Regions from separate parts of the Actinophytocola sp. genome, predicted to be linked through region 2. Evidence: predicted binding sites of a transcription regulator. Region 2 holds the regulator's gene; the other holds the start of a gene.
What was found. The regulator HspR, encoded in region 2, represses chaperone genes until heat shock. The targets are predictions, from matches to a motif close to ANNTTGAGTNNNNNNNACTCAANNT.
Positions count from the first base shown of each region.

Region 1: a site for HspR is predicted at 4,169-4,193, ahead of lon (endopeptidase La). Genes of this name have one in related genera too.

Region 1 covers NZ_JBOHGB010000098.1:2,338-10,692, reverse strand. Annotated here, with positions in the region: gene ftsE (cell division ATP-binding protein FtsE) at 44-733, shown strand; gene ftsX (permease-like cell division protein FtsX) at 775-1,677, shown strand; gene smpB (SsrA-binding protein SmpB) at 1,709-2,185, shown strand; gene ACRDTB_RS25920 (amidohydrolase family protein) at 2,196-3,077, shown strand; gene ACRDTB_RS25915 (hypothetical protein) at 3,063-3,461, opposite strand; gene lon (endopeptidase La) at 4,208-6,580, shown strand; gene ACRDTB_RS25905 (response regulator transcription factor) at 6,808-7,452, opposite strand; gene ACRDTB_RS25900 (sensor histidine kinase) at 7,440-8,355, opposite strand, start outside.
Region 2 covers NZ_JBOHGB010000156.1:18-8,372, forward strand. Annotated here, with positions in the region: gene dnaJ (molecular chaperone DnaJ) at 124-1,305, shown strand; gene ACRDTB_RS31995 (heat shock protein transcriptional repressor HspR) at 1,302-1,733, shown strand; gene ACRDTB_RS32000 (hypothetical protein) at 2,377-2,868, shown strand; gene ACRDTB_RS32005 (globin domain-containing protein) at 3,074-4,252, opposite strand; gene ACRDTB_RS32010 (pyridoxamine 5'-phosphate oxidase family protein) at 4,878-5,525, shown strand; gene clpB (ATP-dependent chaperone ClpB) at 5,776-8,355, shown strand, end outside.

The DNA of each region.
Region 1 (8,355 bases), on a different contig from region 2:
CAAGGCAACGGGTCGGTAACGGGCGGAGGTAGACTCGCGCCTCGTGATCCGGCTCGAACACGTATCGAAGTTGTACAAGACCTCCACGCGGCCCGCGTTGGAGAACGTGTCGGTCGAGGTGGACAAGGGTGAGTTCGTCTTCCTCATCGGCGCGTCGGGGTCGGGGAAGTCGACCTTCCTGCGGCTGCTCCTGCGTGAGGAGGTGCCGACCAAGGGTCGGGTCTACGTGGCGACCTTCGACGTGGCCCGCATGGCCCGGCGTCGCGTGCCCCGGCTGCGCCAGTCCATCGGCTGCGTCTTCCAGGACTTCCGGCTGCTGGTCAACAAGACGGTCGCGGAGAACGTCGCGTTCGCGCTGGAGGTCATCGGCAAGCCCCGCAACACCATCCGCAAGGTGGTGCCCGAGGTGCTGGAGCTGGTCGGCCTGGACGGCAAGTCGAACCGGATGCCGCACGAGCTCTCCGGTGGTGAGCAGCAGCGGGTGGCGATCGCGCGGGCGTTCGTCAACCGGCCGCTGATGCTGCTGGCCGACGAGCCGACCGGAAACCTGGACCCCGACACCAGCCAGGACATCATGCTGCTCCTGGAGCGGATCAACCGCACCGGTACGACCGTGCTGATGGCCACGCACGACCACTCGATCGTCGACTCGATGCGGCGCCGCGTCGTCGAGCTCGACCTCGGGCGGGTCGTTCGAGACGACTCACGCGGTGTATACGGCGTGGGCCGTTAGGCTCCCGCTCGCCCCCGACCCCACGAGGACTACTTCCCCCGATGCGTGCCAGCTTCGTGTTCAGCGAGGTCCTGATCGGCCTCCGGCGCAACGTGACGATGACCGTCGCGATGATCCTCACGACGATGATCTCGCTCGCCCTGCTGGGCGGTGGCCTCCTGGTCGTGCGGATGATCGACAAGACCCAGGCGGTCTACGAGGACAAGCTCGAGGTCAACCTCTACCTGACGAACGACATCAGCGCGAACGACAAGGGCTGTCAGGCCGACCCGTGCAAGGCGCTGCGCTCGGACCTGGAGAGCAACCCGGCGATCGAGTCGGTCCAGTACGAGAACCGCGACCAGGCCTACCAGCGCTTCAAGGAGATCTTCGAGTCGCAGCCGGAGCTGGTGAAGCTCGCGCGGCCGGAGGCGCTGCCGGCGTCGTTCAACGTCAAGCTGATCAACCCCGACCGGCCCGAAGTGATCATCCAGACCTACTCCGGACGGGTTGGCGTGGACTCCATCGCCGACCAGAGCGAGTTCCTCCAACGGTTCTTCGACGCGCTCAACGGGGTGCGGAACCTCACGTTCGCGATCGCGCTCATCCAGGCCGTCGCGGCGCTGCTGCTGATCTCCAACACGGTGCAGGTGTCCGCGTTCACCAGGCGAACGGAGGTCGGCATCATGCGCCTGGTCGGCGCCACTCGCTGGTATACCCAGCTCCCGTTCCTCCTGGAAGCGGTGGTCGCCGGCGTCGTCGGTGCGATCCTGGCCATCCTGCTGCTCGTCGGCGCGAAGCTGTGGTTCCTCGACGGCGTGCTCGAAGGACCCTTCGCCGCGGGGGTGGTCAGACCGATCGACGGCCTGGACATCCTGCTGACCGCCCCGTGGCTGGTGCTCACGGCGATCGGGATCTCCGCGATCACCGGCTATGTGACGCTGCGGCTGTACGTGCGGCAATAAGCGGGTGCGCGGGCCACGTAGAGTTGACGTCATGTCCAGGGAAAGTGGCCGCAAGGTGATCGTGTCGAACCGCAAGGCGCGGCACGACTACACGATCCTGGACACCTACGAGGCCGGGATCGCGCTGATGGGCACCGAGGTGAAGTCGCTGCGCGAGGGCCGGGCGTCCCTTGTGGACTCCTTCGCCACGGTCGACGGCGGCGAGGTGTGGCTGCGCAACCTGCACATCCCGGAGTACGCGATGGGCACGTGGACCAACCACACTCCGCGGCGTACCCGGAAGCTGTTGCTGCACAAGGGCGAGATCCTGCGGCTCATCGGCAAGACCCGGGAGAGCGGCCTGTCGCTGGTCCCGCTGTCGATGTACTTCAAGGACGGCAAGGTCAAGGTCGAGCTCGCACTGGCGCGGGGCAAGAAGTCCTACGACAAGCGCCAGGCGCTGGCCAAGCGGGACGCGGAGCGGGAGATGACCCGGGCCGCCGGACGGGCGGCCAAGGGCCGCTGGTGAGGGACGGTCGGTGAAGGACGCTGACGTCCCGGGCTTCGTGGCGGGGCTCGGTCTGCCCGGCCTGGTCGACGTGCACGTCCATTTCATGCCCGACGCGGTGCAGCGGAAGGTGTGGGAGTTCTTCGACCGGGCGCCGGAGGAGTACGGCACGGAGTGGCCGATCAGGTACCGGGTGCCCGCGCCGGAGCGGCTGGGAATCCTCCGCGAGCTCGGCGTGCGGACGTTCGCGCCGCTCGTCTACCCCCACAAGCCGGGCATGGCGGCGTGGCTGAACGACTGGGTGCTCGACTTCGCCGCCAGGACTCCCGGCGCCGTGCCGACCGCGACGCTCTACCCGGAGCCGGGCGTGGCCGACTACCTCGCCGAGGCGCTCGCGGCCGGCGCCCGGTGCGTGAAGGCGCACGTGCTGGTCGGCGCGTACGATCCGCGATCGCCCGAGCTCGACCCGGCGTGGGGCCTGCTCGCCGAGGCCGGGGTGCCGGTCGTCGTGCACTGCGGCAACGGGCCGGCGGCGGGCCCGTTCACCGGGCTCGACGTGTTCGAGCAGGTGCTCGCCCGGCATCCACGCCTGGTCGCGGTGCTCGCCCACGCCGGAGCGCCGGACCACGCCGAGGCGTTGGACCTGGTCGAGCGCTACCCGAGGGTGCACCTGGACACCACGATGGTCGGCGTGCCGTTCAACTCCGCCGATCGCCGGCTGCCGGCGGACTGGACCGCGCGGCTCGCCGGCGTGGCGGACCGGGTGGCGCTGGGCAGCGACTTCCCGAACATCCCGTACGACTACGCCGTCCAGCTGGACGCGATCGCCTCCTGGGCCGAGGACGACCGGCTCGGCGTGCCGTTCCTGCGGGCCGTCCTCCACGACACCCCGGCCCGGCTAGTCGCCGGCTGAGTCGTTCACTGTGGACGGAGGCCAGGCGGGGCAGGCCACGGTGCGCTTGGTGGTTTCCGCCGGCTCGGCCGCCGGTGGGTTCCCACCGGCCTCGTCGACCCAGGGGCCGGTGAGCACGACACCCCAGTTGACGATCTCGCCGTCACGGTTTCGCCATACCGTCCGCTCGAACCCGCCGGCCAGGATTCCCGCGAGCACGTCCTCCACGTGCGACCACGGATGCTCGGCCGGACCGATCAGCCAGGCCGTCGTGCAGAACACGTCCTGAGCGAGATCGTCTCCGGCGTCGATCAGCACGTCTCCGCCGGGAAAGATCGTCAGCTTGATGTCGGGCAGTGCGGGATCTGGATGGCTGATGACCCAGTCCAACTCCGACCCGGCCATGGTCCCGCCGCGAGCCACCACCTCGTGGCGAATGTGCCAGAGCGGAATGGGGAACCGTCCTGGTCAAGAAACGGCTCCGGCAGTCCGACGTGCTCGGTCATCGCCCACCCTTCGCGCAGGGATCGTTGGTAGCAGGGCTGTACTCCCAGGCCGGGGACTCGCTCGGTACGCCGTCCAGCGTGGCACTCCCGCGTGCCGCGAGCCGGTAAACGCCAGGGGCGCAGCCGACGAACACCTGTCGTGTCGCTGGCTTGTTCCTGCCCAGGACGCCGATCTGGGGTGCGAACCGACCTGTGTCAGCCGTGTTGGCCCGGATCGGCTCCCAAGATCCGTTCCAGCTGCACCACGAGCCGGGCAGCTGCCACCTCTACGTCACATCGAAGCAGGGCCTTGCCGCCTATCTGACCTGGCGCACCGCGCGACTCGTGCACGTGATCAACCGTGATGGTGCATCGACCGTCTTCCGGACCTACGGCAAAGCCGGCCCCGCAACCTGTCAAGGTTGGCAGTACAACGACCAGAGCGGTGTGCAGCAAGGTCAAGTGCTGGTTCGTACGTGTGCGCATTCCCAACTCCCCAGATTCGCGACACCTTTGAAAGCGCAAGTAACCAAATGTACTGAATCAAGTGCGTTCAGTGACCGGGTGGCTGCGCTGGGCAGGCTCGCTCAGAGCGAACGGCGGACGGAAACATCTGGACCGCGATCTGGGTTGAGCTGTACAGACTCAACTTTGGAAGGTGGTCTCATGGCAGAGTCGCTGACGCTCCCGGTGCTCCCGCTGGACGACACGGTGCTGCTGCCGGGCATGGTGGTGCCGATCCGGATGGCCGGCACCGACGGGGCGGACGTCCGCGCCGCGGTGGAGGCCGCGCAGGCGGTCGCCGAGTCGGGCGAGAAGCCGCGCGTGGTGATGGTGCCGCGGCTGGACGGCAAGTACGCCCGGGTGGGTGCGATCGGCGTCGTCGAGCAGGTCGGGCGGCTGCCTGGCGGTGACCTCGCGGCCGTCGTGCGCGGCACCGAGCGGGTACGCATCGGCTCCGGCACGACCGGGCCGGGCGCGGCGCTGTGGGTGCAGGTCGAGGTGGCGGAGGTGCCACCGGACTCCGAGCGGGCGCGGGAGCTCGCGAAGGAGTACAAGACGCTCATGATCACCATGCTGCAGCAGCGTGGTGCGTGGCAGGTGGTCGACTCGGTGCAGCAGGAGGACGACCCGTCCGCGCTCGCCGACCTCGCCGGGTACGCGCCGTACCTGTCGGAGCAGCAGAAGGTGTGGCTGCTGGAGACCCCCGAGGTCGACCTCCGCCTGGAGAAGCTGCTCGAGTGGGGTCGCGAGCACCTGGCCGAGCTGGACGTCGCGGAGACGATCCGCAAGGACGTCAAGGAGGGCATGGAGCGTCAGCAGCGGGAGTTCCTGCTGCGCCAGCAGCTGGCCGCGATCCGCAAGGAGCTCGCGGAGCTGGACGGCAAGCCGGAGTCGGAGGAGCAGGACTACCGGGCCCGGGTCGAGGCCGCCGCGCTGCCGGAGAAGGTCCACGAGGCCGCTATGTCCGAAGTGGACAAACTGGAGCGGACGTCCGAGCAGTCGCCCGAGGTGGGCTGGATCCGCACCTGGCTCGACACGGTCCTCGAGATGCCGTGGAACACGCGGACCGACGACGCGTACGACATCGTGGGCGCGCGGGAGATCCTCGACGCCGACCACTCCGGGCTGGCGGACGTGAAGGACCGGATCATCGAGTACCTGGCCGTGCGCAAGCGGCGCGACGAGCGGGGCCTCGGCGTCGTCGGCGGTCGGCGCAGTGGTGCCGTGCTGGCGCTCGCGGGCCCGCCAGGAGTCGGCAAGACGTCGCTGGGTGAGTCGGTCGCACGGGCGATGGGCCGCAAGTTCGTGCGGGTGGCGCTCGGTGGCGTGCGCGACGAGGCGGAGATCCGCGGGCACCGGCGCACCTACGTCGGCGCGCTGCCGGGCCGGATCGTGCGGGCCGTTTCCGAGGCCGGCTCGATGAACCCGGTCGTGCTGCTGGACGAGATCGACAAGGTCGGCGCGGACTACCGGGGCGACCCGACCGCGGCGCTGCTCGAGGTGCTGGACCCGGCGCAGAACCACACGTTCCGCGACCACTACCTCGAGGTCGAGCTGGACCTGTCCGACGTCGTGTTCCTGGCGACGGCGAACGTGATCGAGTCGATACCGGCGCCGCTGCTGGACCGGATGGAGCTGGTCCGGCTGGACGGGTACACCGAGGAGGAGAAGGTCACGATCGCGCGCGACCACCTGCTGCCGCGCCAGCTGGAGCGGGCGGGCCTGGCGGTCGACGAGGTGTCGGTGTCCGACGACGCGCTGCGGCTGATGGCGGGGGAGTACACCCGCGAGGCCGGGGTGCGTGAGCTGGAGCGCTCGATAGCGCGGGTGCTGCGGAAGATCACCGCACGGCTGGCCCTCGGCTCGGTCGAGCTGCCGCTGTCGATCGACATCGGGGACCTGCGCTCCTACCTCGGGCAGCCGAAGCACACGCCGGAGTCGGCCGAGCGGACGGCGGTCCCCGGGGTGGCGACGGGCCTGGCGGTGACCGGCGCGGGCGGCGACGTCCTGTTCGTGGAGGCGTCGGTGGCGTCCGCGGACTCCGGGGCCACCGGCGTGACGCTGACCGGCCAGCTGGGCGACGTGATGAAGGAGTCGGCGCAGATCGCGCTGTCGTACCTGCGCTCGCACGGCGACGTGCTGGGCGTGCCGGTCGGCTCGCTGTCGTCGCAGGGCGTGCACGTCCACGTGCCGGCGGGCGCGGTGCCGAAGGACGGCCCGTCGGCCGGCGTCACGATGACGACGGCGCTCGCGTCGCTGCTCTCCGGTCGCCCGGTTCGCGCCGACGTGGCGATGACCGGCGAGGTCTCGCTGACGGGCCGGGTGCTGCCGATCGGCGGGGTGAAGCAGAAGCTGCTCGCCGCGCACCGGGCCGGCATCCCGACGGTCGTGCTGCCCAAGCGCAACGAGCCGGACCTGGAGGACGTGCCGGAGTCGGTCCTCGACGAGCTGACCGTCCACCTGGCGACCGACGTGCGCGAGGTCCTGGACGTCGCGCTGGCGCCCGCCTCCTCGGCCACGTCCGTCGCCGCCTGACTCCTGTCGCGACGGCGCCCTCGCCCGCACGGCGGGGGCGCCGCCTTGTCCACAGGCTCCTTGCACGGCCCCGTTTCTGTCAGTCCCGGCGAATAGACTGGAAAGCGGGGGGCCCCCGCGCGCCGGGTTGTCCACAGGGGATTCCGCGGGGCGCCGGAAATGTCGGTGCGCGCCGGTATCGTGGAAGCCGGGGGCCGGAGGCCAACGCGGTCCTTGGCCGGTCGGGATCAGTTTCGCTCGAGGAACGTCAGCACCGCACGCACCCGCCGGTGCTCCTCGGCGCTCGGCTCCAGGCCCAGCTTCGAGAAGATGTTCCCGACGTGCTTCTCCACCGCCCCGTCCGACACCGTCAGCGACTTCGCGATGGCCACGTTCGTCAGGCCCTGCGCCATCAGGCCGAGCACCTCACGCTCCCGCGGGGTCAGCACGTCGATCGGGTTTCGTCGACCACGAGCCATGAGCTGCGCGATCACCTCCTGGTCGATGACCGTGCCGCCACCGGCGACACGATGCACCGCGTCCACGAACTCCGCCACGTCGGCCACCCGCTCCTTGAGCAGGTAGCCGACACCACCGGCGCCGCCGGACAGGAGCTCCACCGCGTAGCGCTCCTCCACGTACTGCGACAGCACCAGCACCGGCAGCCCGGGCTGCTGCTCGCGCGCCCGCAAGGCGGCCCGCAGCCCCTCGTCGGTGAAGGTCGGCGGCATGCGGACGTCGACGATCGCCAGGTCGGGACGGTGCTCGCTGACCGCGACCAGCAACCCGGCCCCGTCCTCGACCGCCGCCACGGTCTCGATGTCCTCGTCGGCCAGCAGGCGCTGGAGCCCGGCACGCAGCAGGACGGAGTCCTCCGCGATCACCACGTGCATGGCAGGTCGGCCCTGATCACGGTCGGTCCCCCCACAGGACTCACCACGGTCATCACGCCGTCAATCGTGGCAGCCCGGTCCGCCAGCCCGGACAGCCCACCACCCGCACGCAGCGACGCGCCGCCCTGGCCGTCGTCGGTGATCTCGACGATCACCAGGTCGCCGGTGGGCCGCTCCTCGCGCCAGGCGTTGACCTTCGCGGCCGTCGCGCCGGAGTGCTTGGCGATGTTGGTCAGCGACTCGCCGACGATGAAGTACGCCGTGCTCTCCACCGCGGCCGGCGGGCGCGGGTCGATCGCCACGCGCACATCCACCGGGATCGGGCACTTCGCCGCCAGCGAGGACAGCGCGGCGTCCAGGCCACGGTCGCCGAGCACCGCCGGGTAGATCCCGCGGGCCAGGTCACGCAGCTCGGAGACGGCGAGCTTCGCGTCCGCGTGCGCCTCGTCGATCAGCTCACGCACGGCGTCCGGGTCACTGTCCATCTTGGACTTCGCACGGCCGAGGCCCATCGCCACGGACACGAGCCGCTGCTGGGCGCCGTCGTGCAGGTTGCGCTCGATGCGCCGGCGCTCGGCCTCGGCCGCGTCGACGCCGCGTGCCCGCGAGGCCTGCAGGTGCTCGGCCTTCTGGGTGAGCTGCTCGGTGGTGTTCGGCCCGAGCAGTGCCTTGGCCAGCAGCACGTGCAGGGCCGCGACCACCGGCAGCACGAACAGGCCGACCGGCAGCAGCACGATGCCGATGATCGCCAGGGGGAACTCGAAGACGTGCAGCGGGAAGGACAGCACCAGGTAGGTGATGTTGCGCCACATCTGCGGGTCGAGCAACCGGTTCAGATACCGCCGCCAGAACGAGCCGGACTGGTCCTGCTCGATTCGCGGCGTCGGGATGTCGACCTTCAGC
Region 2 (8,355 bases):
GAGCCGGACGAACCGTCGAGCGACTGGTTCGCCACGGCCTCCGACGCGCCCGCCGACCCGCACGCCGACGCGCCGGCCGACCGGGCGAACGAGCAGGGCTGATTCGGGAGGAGGGGACGTCCGGTGAGTGCGAGGGACTGGATCGACAAGGACTTCTACCACGAGTTGGGCGTCTCGTCCGACGCCGGCGACGCGGAGATCAAGAAGGCCTACCGGAAGCTTGCGCGTGAGCTGCACCCCGACGCGAACCCGGGCGACGTCCAGGCCGAGGCCCGCTTCAAGGCGGTGTCGGAGGCCTACGGCGTGCTCGGGGACCCGGAGAAGCGCAAGCAGTACGACGAGGCCCGCCGGCTGTTCGGCGCCGGTGGGTTCCGGCCAGGCGGTTTCCCCGGGTTCGGCTCGGGTGGCGGCTCGACGTTCGACTTCGGCGACATCTTCGGCCAGCAGACGGGGTCCTACGGGAGCGGCGGCATCAGCGACCTGCTCGGCAACCTGTTCGGCCGCCGCGGCGGCACCGCGGGTGCGACCAACCGCCCGCGTCGCGGGGCCGACGTGGAGACCGAGGTGCGGATCGACTTCGTCGAGGCGGTCAAGGGCGCGACGGTTCCGCTGCGGCTGTCCTCGCCGTCGACCTGCGGGACCTGTCACGGCTCCGGCGCCAAGCCCGGCACGACCCCGCGCACGTGCGCGAACTGTGGCGGGGCCGGGCTGGTCAGTCGCAGCCAGGGCGCGTTCGCGTTCAGCGAGCCGTGCCGGGACTGCCGCGGCACCGGCCGGATCGTCGACGTCCCGTGCCCCGAGTGCGGCGGCGACGGCGTCAGCACCCGGACTCGCACGCTGACCGTCCGGATCCCCGCGGGCGTCAACGACGACCAGCGGATCCGCCTGGCGGAGCAGGGGGAGCCGGGCTCGAACGGCGGGCACGCGGGTGACCTGTACGTGCGCGTGCACGTCGCGCCGCACCCGGTGTTCGGCCGGTCGGGCAACGACCTGACGATCAAGGTGCCGGTCACGTTCCCGGAGCTCGCGCTGGGCACCACGCTCACCGTGCCGACGCTGGACGACAGGGTGTCGCTGCGGGTCGTGCCGGGCACCGCGAGCGGGCGGGTGCTTCGGGTGCGCGGCAAGGGGATCGCGCGGCGGGACGGTCAGGCCGGTGACCTGCTGGTGACCCTGCAGGTGGCCGTTCCGTCCAATATGGACGACCAGGCGAGGAGGGCGCTCGAGGAGTACCTGGCGGCCACCGCGTCCCACGACCCGCGACCGGACCTGACCGCGATGCTGCAGCAACGGAGCCAGCCATGACCGGAATCCCGTTCCCGCCGGGCGCCGACGAGGACACGCCGATGTTCGTGATCTCGGTGGCCGCCCAGCTGTCCGGACTGCACGCCCAGACGTTGCGCGGCTACGACCGGGTGGGCCTGGTGTCCCCGGGCCGGACCTCCGGTGGTGGCCGCCGCTACTCGATGCGGGACATCGCCCTGCTGCGCGAGGTGCAGCGGCTCTCGCAGGAGCAGGGCGTGAATCTCGCGGGCATCAAGCGGATCATCGAGCTGGAGCACGAGGTCGACGACCTGCGCCACCGGCTGGCGGAGCTGACCGAGGAGCTGGCCGCCGTCCACGCGGCGGCCGAGCAGGCCGCGGCGGCGATCCACCGCTCGTACCGCAACGAGCTGGTCCCCGTCCGCCAGCAGACCGCCCTGGTCGTCTGGAAGCCACAGCGTCGTCGCTGACCGATCGACGTCGTCGCCGACCGATCAACAAGGACCCGGCCCCGCGAACGCGGGCGCCGGGTCTTTCCGTCACAGCTGCTCAACGCCGAAGGTTGTCCACAGCCCCCACGCCGCACGACCAGAACTGTCAGTCCTCACGCATAGACTGAAAAGCGGGGGGGCCCCGCGAGTCCGGAGTTGTCCACAGGCGACGCTCGCCGGTGACCGGAATAGTCAGCGGCCGCCCGTAGGCTGATGACCGGGGGCCGGAGGCCGCAGTCCGCCCCAATTCCCAGGTTCGCGCGCCATGCATCGTCGGTCGCCAGGATGGCCCTTTCCTGGGGCGGCCGTGTTCCCGGGGGTGGGCCGTTTCTTGAGGTGACGCTGTTCCCGAGGTGGCTCCGGCTCTTGCTGGAGCCGGACATCCTCCCGTTCCTGCCGGCGGCACCGAGGCGGCAATTGGCCGATCGGCGGGGCGCTGCTGTGGAGGATCCGCCGGACGGCCGGTTGACGGCTTGGTTACGTTGAGTACTTTCGTCGTTGAGTAGCGTCTTCGTCACCAACCAACGGAGATGACCGCATGCCACGGCTAAGGCTCCCGCGGCTCCCACGCCCGGGCAGGCACCACCGAGAACGCACGTCGCGCGATGAACACGACAGGTTCGTGCTCATCGCGGAAATCGGTGGGTTCGTGGTCGTGACCAGCATCATCGCCGCGTTCGTGCTGATGGTCGCCACGAGCAGCGGCGACGGGGTGACGACCACCAACCCGGCGGTGCCGACGATCACCGATGTTGGCGGCCCCGAGTGGACCGAGACCGAGCCCACCGAGCCGGCGCCACCGCCGGCGGCGCCACCCGCGGCCGGCGCACAGGCGGAGGACGCCACGCCGAAGCCCACGCCTACAGCGCCCGAGACGACCTCCAGCCAGCGCCCGAAGCCGATCGACCGCGACGACGACGGGTACGACCACGACGACGGGTACGACTACGACTACGGGTACGGCGACGGGTACGGCGACCGGCACGACTACGACGACGACGGGTACGACCACGACCACGACGACCGGCACGACTACGGCAACGGGCATGGCAACGGGCACGGCAACGGGCACGGACACGGCCACGGGCACGGACACGGCTATGACGGGCGATGACGCCCAGATCGCGCGACCCTCGGACGCGTGCTCGCCGGCGCGTACGTTCACCAGGACGTACCGCCACCCGCCGGTGTGCCGGGACGAGCGCCGGCACTTCGCGTCCTGACCCGCGCTGAAACGAGTCGACTCGTCTTTTCGGCGACCGGCCGGTCCCTCGAGCAACCGCGACGGGCCCGTCGGCCTCTACCGGCCGAACAGCTCCTCAGTCCACGGTGAACGGGTCGTACGTGATGTGGTCCAGAGCCGTCCCCGCCACCAGCATCCGCGACACGGTCGAGCGGATCATCGGCGGCGAGCCGGACACCAGCACGTCGTGGTCGGGCCACGCGCCGTGCCGGGTCACGACGTCGGCTAGCGTGCCGCGTTCCGCGGTGGCGATCCTCGACTCCGTCTCCAGCACCGGGATGACCGTCAGCCATGGGTTCGTGGTCGCGATGTCCTGCACGTGCTCCAGGTCGTAGAGGTCCGCCCGCACCCGGCCGCCGTAGAACAGCCGCACGTGCGGGTTGCTCCCCCACTGAGCCAGGTGCTCGATGATCGACCGCATCGGCGCGATGCCCGTGCCGCCGGCGATCATCAACACGTCGCGGCCTGCCTTGCGGTCCACGCGCAGCCTGCCCATCGGCGGGCCCATCCGCCACACCTCGCCCGGCTGCGCGGTGGCGACGATCGACCGGCTCACCCAGCCTCGGTCCACGGCACGCACGTGGAACTCCAGCAGCCCGTCCTCGCGCGGCGCTGTCGCCGGCGTCAGGTAGCGCCACATCCGCGGGCGCTGCGGCGTCTCCACGCTCAGGTACTGGCCCGCCTGGTACGGCACCGGGTGGTCCGGCTGCACTCGCACCACGGCGAGATCCCGGGTGAGCCGCTGGCGCTCCACGACCGTCCCGGTCCACCACGCCGGGCCGTCGTCCGCGTTCGCCGCCTCCAACATGGCCCGGGCCATGATCGTGTAGGCCTCGGCCCACGCGCGCTCGACGTCGTCGGTCCACGCGTCGCGGGCGTACTGCTTCACCGCGGCCAGCAGCGCCATGCCGACCGCCTCGTAGTGGCTCGCCACCACGCCGAACTTCCGGTGGTCGCGCCCGAGCTGGCGCAGGAACGGGATCAGGTCGTCCGGCCGGTCGACCAACTGCACCACGTGCACCAGCGCACGCAGCAGCCGGGCGCGCTGGACCTGCAGGTTCACCGGGAACAGCTCCCGGGTCGCCGGGGAGATGCTGAACAGCGTGGCGTAAAAGAATTCAGCCACCCTGCCCGCGTGCGGCTCGACGAACGCCCAGGTATCGCGCACGAGCCGCACCATCGTCGCGACCGGGTCCGAGATCGACTCGGTCCTCTCCTGGCGCGGTAGGGGGTTCACAACGGCGTTTGCTGTCATGGTCGGGGCACAGACTCCACTCTTGGCGTCCGGGGTGGATGCCGCGTGTTCCCTCCGCGGTCATCCGTCCCCGACATCAGGACACTAGACGGATTCTCACCGGTTGTCCGCACTCTTGGCACTTTCGTGTGTGATGCCACTACTTACGGTGGCCACCTTGGGACGAACGGGCTACATCAGGGGAGGGGCTTCGCGTCGTTACGCCGGGCATGAAAGCGTGTGCGCCGTGCGACCAGCCCGGGTGACTCCCGTCGGTGTTGCCGAGCCAGCGCTGCTGGACCTCGAATTCGCCGATGACCAGCAGGTACTTCCGCCACGTGCGTTGCCGGGCCCGCCCATGCCCGTGACGTCGTCGGTGGCCGCGGGCTCGTCGGCGGACGGCCCGACGAGAAGACTTCGCCCGATCGGACGAACGGCGCCGGGCGCGTCGTTCAACCCGGCGCCGCGTCCGGCCCCGCCGCCGATGCGACAGCCGGTCCAGCCTCGCGCGCAACCGGTCGGCCATCCCATGGGTGGTCCGCCCTACCCCGTTCAACCACCGCAGCCGCGGTCCGGCGGTCGGCCACCGGGTCAGCCCGCGGACTGGTTCCGCCAGCCGCCGCAGCAGTCCCCCGGCGGGTTACCGGTGAACCACGCCGGGTCCGGCCGCCGGGAGCCACCATCCGACCCGGGGCCCGGGTCGGCGGGCGAGCACCTGCTCCAGTGCGCCTACGGCACGAAGGACCGGGCGCTGCGCTTCTACCGCGACCAGATGCTCGACCACCTCAACGACGACATGATCACCTTCGTAGGCCGGACGGAGCTGGCGTTCATCGCCACCGCGGACGGGGGCGGCGAGTGCGACTCGAGCCTGCGTGCCGGTCCGCCCGGCTTTCTGCACGTGCTCGACGAGCGGCGGATCGCCTACCCGGAGTACCGAGGCAACGGCGTGGTCGCGAGCCTCGGCAACATCAGCGAGAACCCGCACGTCGGCCTGCTGATGATGGACTTCGTCGAGGACGTCATCGGTCTGCACGTCAACGGCCGCGCCCGGATCGTCGAGGACGCCGACCTGCGCGCCGAGTGGCCGGGCCTGCCCGCCGGGTTCGAGCGCGGCCGAATCCCGGAACGCTGGGTGGTCGTCGACGTCGAGGAGGCGTACGTGCACTGCCGCAAGCACATCCCGCGCATGCAGGTCGTTCCGCGCAAGCGCGACTGGGGCACCGACGACGTACCGCGCAAGGGCGGCGACTACTTCGGCGTGCGCGCTCGCCAGGATGCCACCGCGCGCTAGGTCCACCCGCGGATCACTCGGCTGGCGGTGGCGGCCGGCGGTGACGCCGGTTCATGCACAGCAGCCTGTGGATAGAGACCTGGGGATTGTGGACAAGTGGCGACCTGCTGTGGACAAGGCCACTGGTACATGTGGGTTAGCTCCGCCAGGAGGCCCATCACGGAGAGAAATCCAGGGGTTGAGTGGAACTGGCTCAACTTTGCTGACGTTGAGCTAGTGAGGCGATGTTCGCGTACGTGAGGTGAGGGGATTGGACGCTTTCAACCCGACGACGAAGACCCAGCTGGCGATCTCGTCGGCGGCGCAGGCCGCGACCGTGGCCGGCAACCCGGACGTCACGCCGGTGCACCTGCTCGGCGCCCTGCTCGCGCAGAGCGACGGGCTGACCGCGCCGCTGCTGACGGCCGTCGGCGCCGACCCGGGGGTGATCCGCAAGGAGCTCGACCAGCTGTCCAACAGCCTGCCGTCGGCCACCGGCGCCACGGTGTCGGCGCCACAGCTCGACGGCCAGGCGCTGCGCGCGGTCACGCACGCGCAGAAGCTGGCCACGGAGATGGGCGACGAGTTCGTCTCGACCGAGCACCTGCTGGCCGGCCTCGCGGCGCAGGGCGGCCCGGTGGCCGACCTGCTCAACCGGCACGGGGCCACGCCGGACGCGCTGCGCGAGGCGTTCGTCAAGGTCCGCGGCTCGGCCCGGGTCACCAGCCCGGACCCGGAGGGGACCTACAAGGCGCTGGAGAAGTACGGTCTCGACCTCACCGGCCGGGCTCGCAAGGGCGAGCTGGACCCGGTGATCGGCCGTGACGCCGAGATCCGCCGGGTCGTGCAGGTGCTGTCCCGGCGTACGAAGAACAACCCGGTGCTGATCGGCGAGCCGGGCGTCGGCAAGACCGCGATCGTCGAAGGACTGGCCCAGCGGATCGTGGCCGGCGACGTGCCCGAGTCGTTGCGCGGCAAGCGAGTCGTCGGCCTCGACCTCGGCGCGATGGTGGCGGGCGCGAAGTACCGCGGTGAGTTCGAGGAGCGGCTGAAGGCGGTGCTCAAGGAGATCACCGAGTCGGCCGGCCAGGTCATCACGTTCATCGACGAGCTGCACACCATCGTGGGTGCCGGCGCGACGGGCGAGGGAGCCATGGACGCCGGCAACATGATCAAGCCGATGCTGGCCCGTGGCGAGCTGCGGATGGTCGGTGCCACCACGCTCGACGAGTACCGCGAGCACATCGAGAAGGACGCCGCGCTGGAGCGGCGCTTCCAGCAGGTCCTCGTCGGCGAGCCGTCGGTGGAGGACACCGTCGGCATCCTGCGTGGGCTCAAGGAGCGCTACGAGGTGCACCACGGCGTGCGGATCACCGACGGCGCGCTGGTCGCGGCGGCCACGCTGTCCGACCGCTACATCACCGCCCGCTTCCTGCCGGACAAGGCGATCGACCTGGTCGACGAGGCGGCGTCGCGGCTGCGCATGGAGATCGACTCCCGGCCCGTCGAGATCGACGAGGTCGAGCGGGCCGTGCGGCGCCTGGAGATCGAGGAGATGGCGCTCGCCAAGGAGGAGGACCCGGCCTCGCGGCAGCGGCTGGCCGCGCTGCGGACCGAGCTCGCCGAGAGGCGCGAGGGGCTGTCCGCGCTGACCGCGCGCTGGCAGAACGAGAAGGGCTCCATCGAGAAGATCCGCGAGCTCAAGGAGCAGCTCGAGCAGCTGCGCGGCGAGTCGGAGCGGGCCGAGCGCGACGGCGACCTCGGGCGTGCGGCGGAGCTGCGGTACGGCCGGATTCCCGCGCTGGAGAAGGATCTCGAGGCGGCCACGCGGACCGCGGAGCTGCCGCCCGAGGGCGTGATGCTCAAGGAGGAGGTCGGCCCGGACGACGTGGCGGACGTGGTGTCGGCGTGGACCGGGATCCCGGCCGGCCGGCTCCTCGAGGGCGAGACGGCGAAGCTGCTGCGGATGGAGGAGGCCATCGGCCGGCGGGTCATCGGCCAGGCCGAGGCGGTGCGCGTGGTGTCCGACGCCGTCCGCCGGGCACGGGCCGGGGTCGCCGATCCGGACCGGCCGACGGGCTCGTTCCTGTTCCTCGGCCCGACCGGGGTCGGCAAGACCGAGCTGGCCAAGGCGCTGGCGGAGTTCCTGTTCGACGACGAGCGCGCGATGGTGCGCATCGACATGAGCGAGTACTCCGAGAAGCACTCGGTGGCCCGGCTCGTCGGCGCGCCGCCCGGGTACGTCGGCTACGACCGGGGTGGCCAGCTCACCGAGGCGGTGCGGCGGCGGCCGTACAGCGTGGTGCTGCTGGACGAGGTGGAGAAGGCGCACACGGATGTGTTCGACGTGCTGCTGCAGGTCCTCGACGACGGTCGGCTGACCGACGGCCAGGGCCGGACGGTGGACTTCCGGAACACGATCCTGGTGCTGACGTCGAACCTCGGCTCGCAGGCCATCGCGGACGCCAACCTCGACGAGCGGCAGCGCAAGGACGCCGTGCTGTCGGTGGTGCAGCGCCACTTCAAGCCGGAGTTCCTCAACCGGCTCGACGACGTGGTCGTGTTCCACTCGCTGGCCACCGAGGAGCTCACGTCCATTGTGGATATCCAGGTGGTGCAACTGGGCAAGCGCCTGGCCGCCCGCCGGCTGACCCTGGACGTCTCCCCGTCGGCCCGGGACTGGCTGGCGCTCACCGGGTTCGACCCGGTCTACGGCGCCCGCCCGCTGCGCCGCCTGGTCTCCTCGGCCATCGGCGACCAGCTGGCGAAGGCGCTGCTGGCGGGCGAGATCCGCGACGGCGACACGGTCCGCGTGGACGTGGCGGACGACAACTCGGCCCTGATCGTGGGC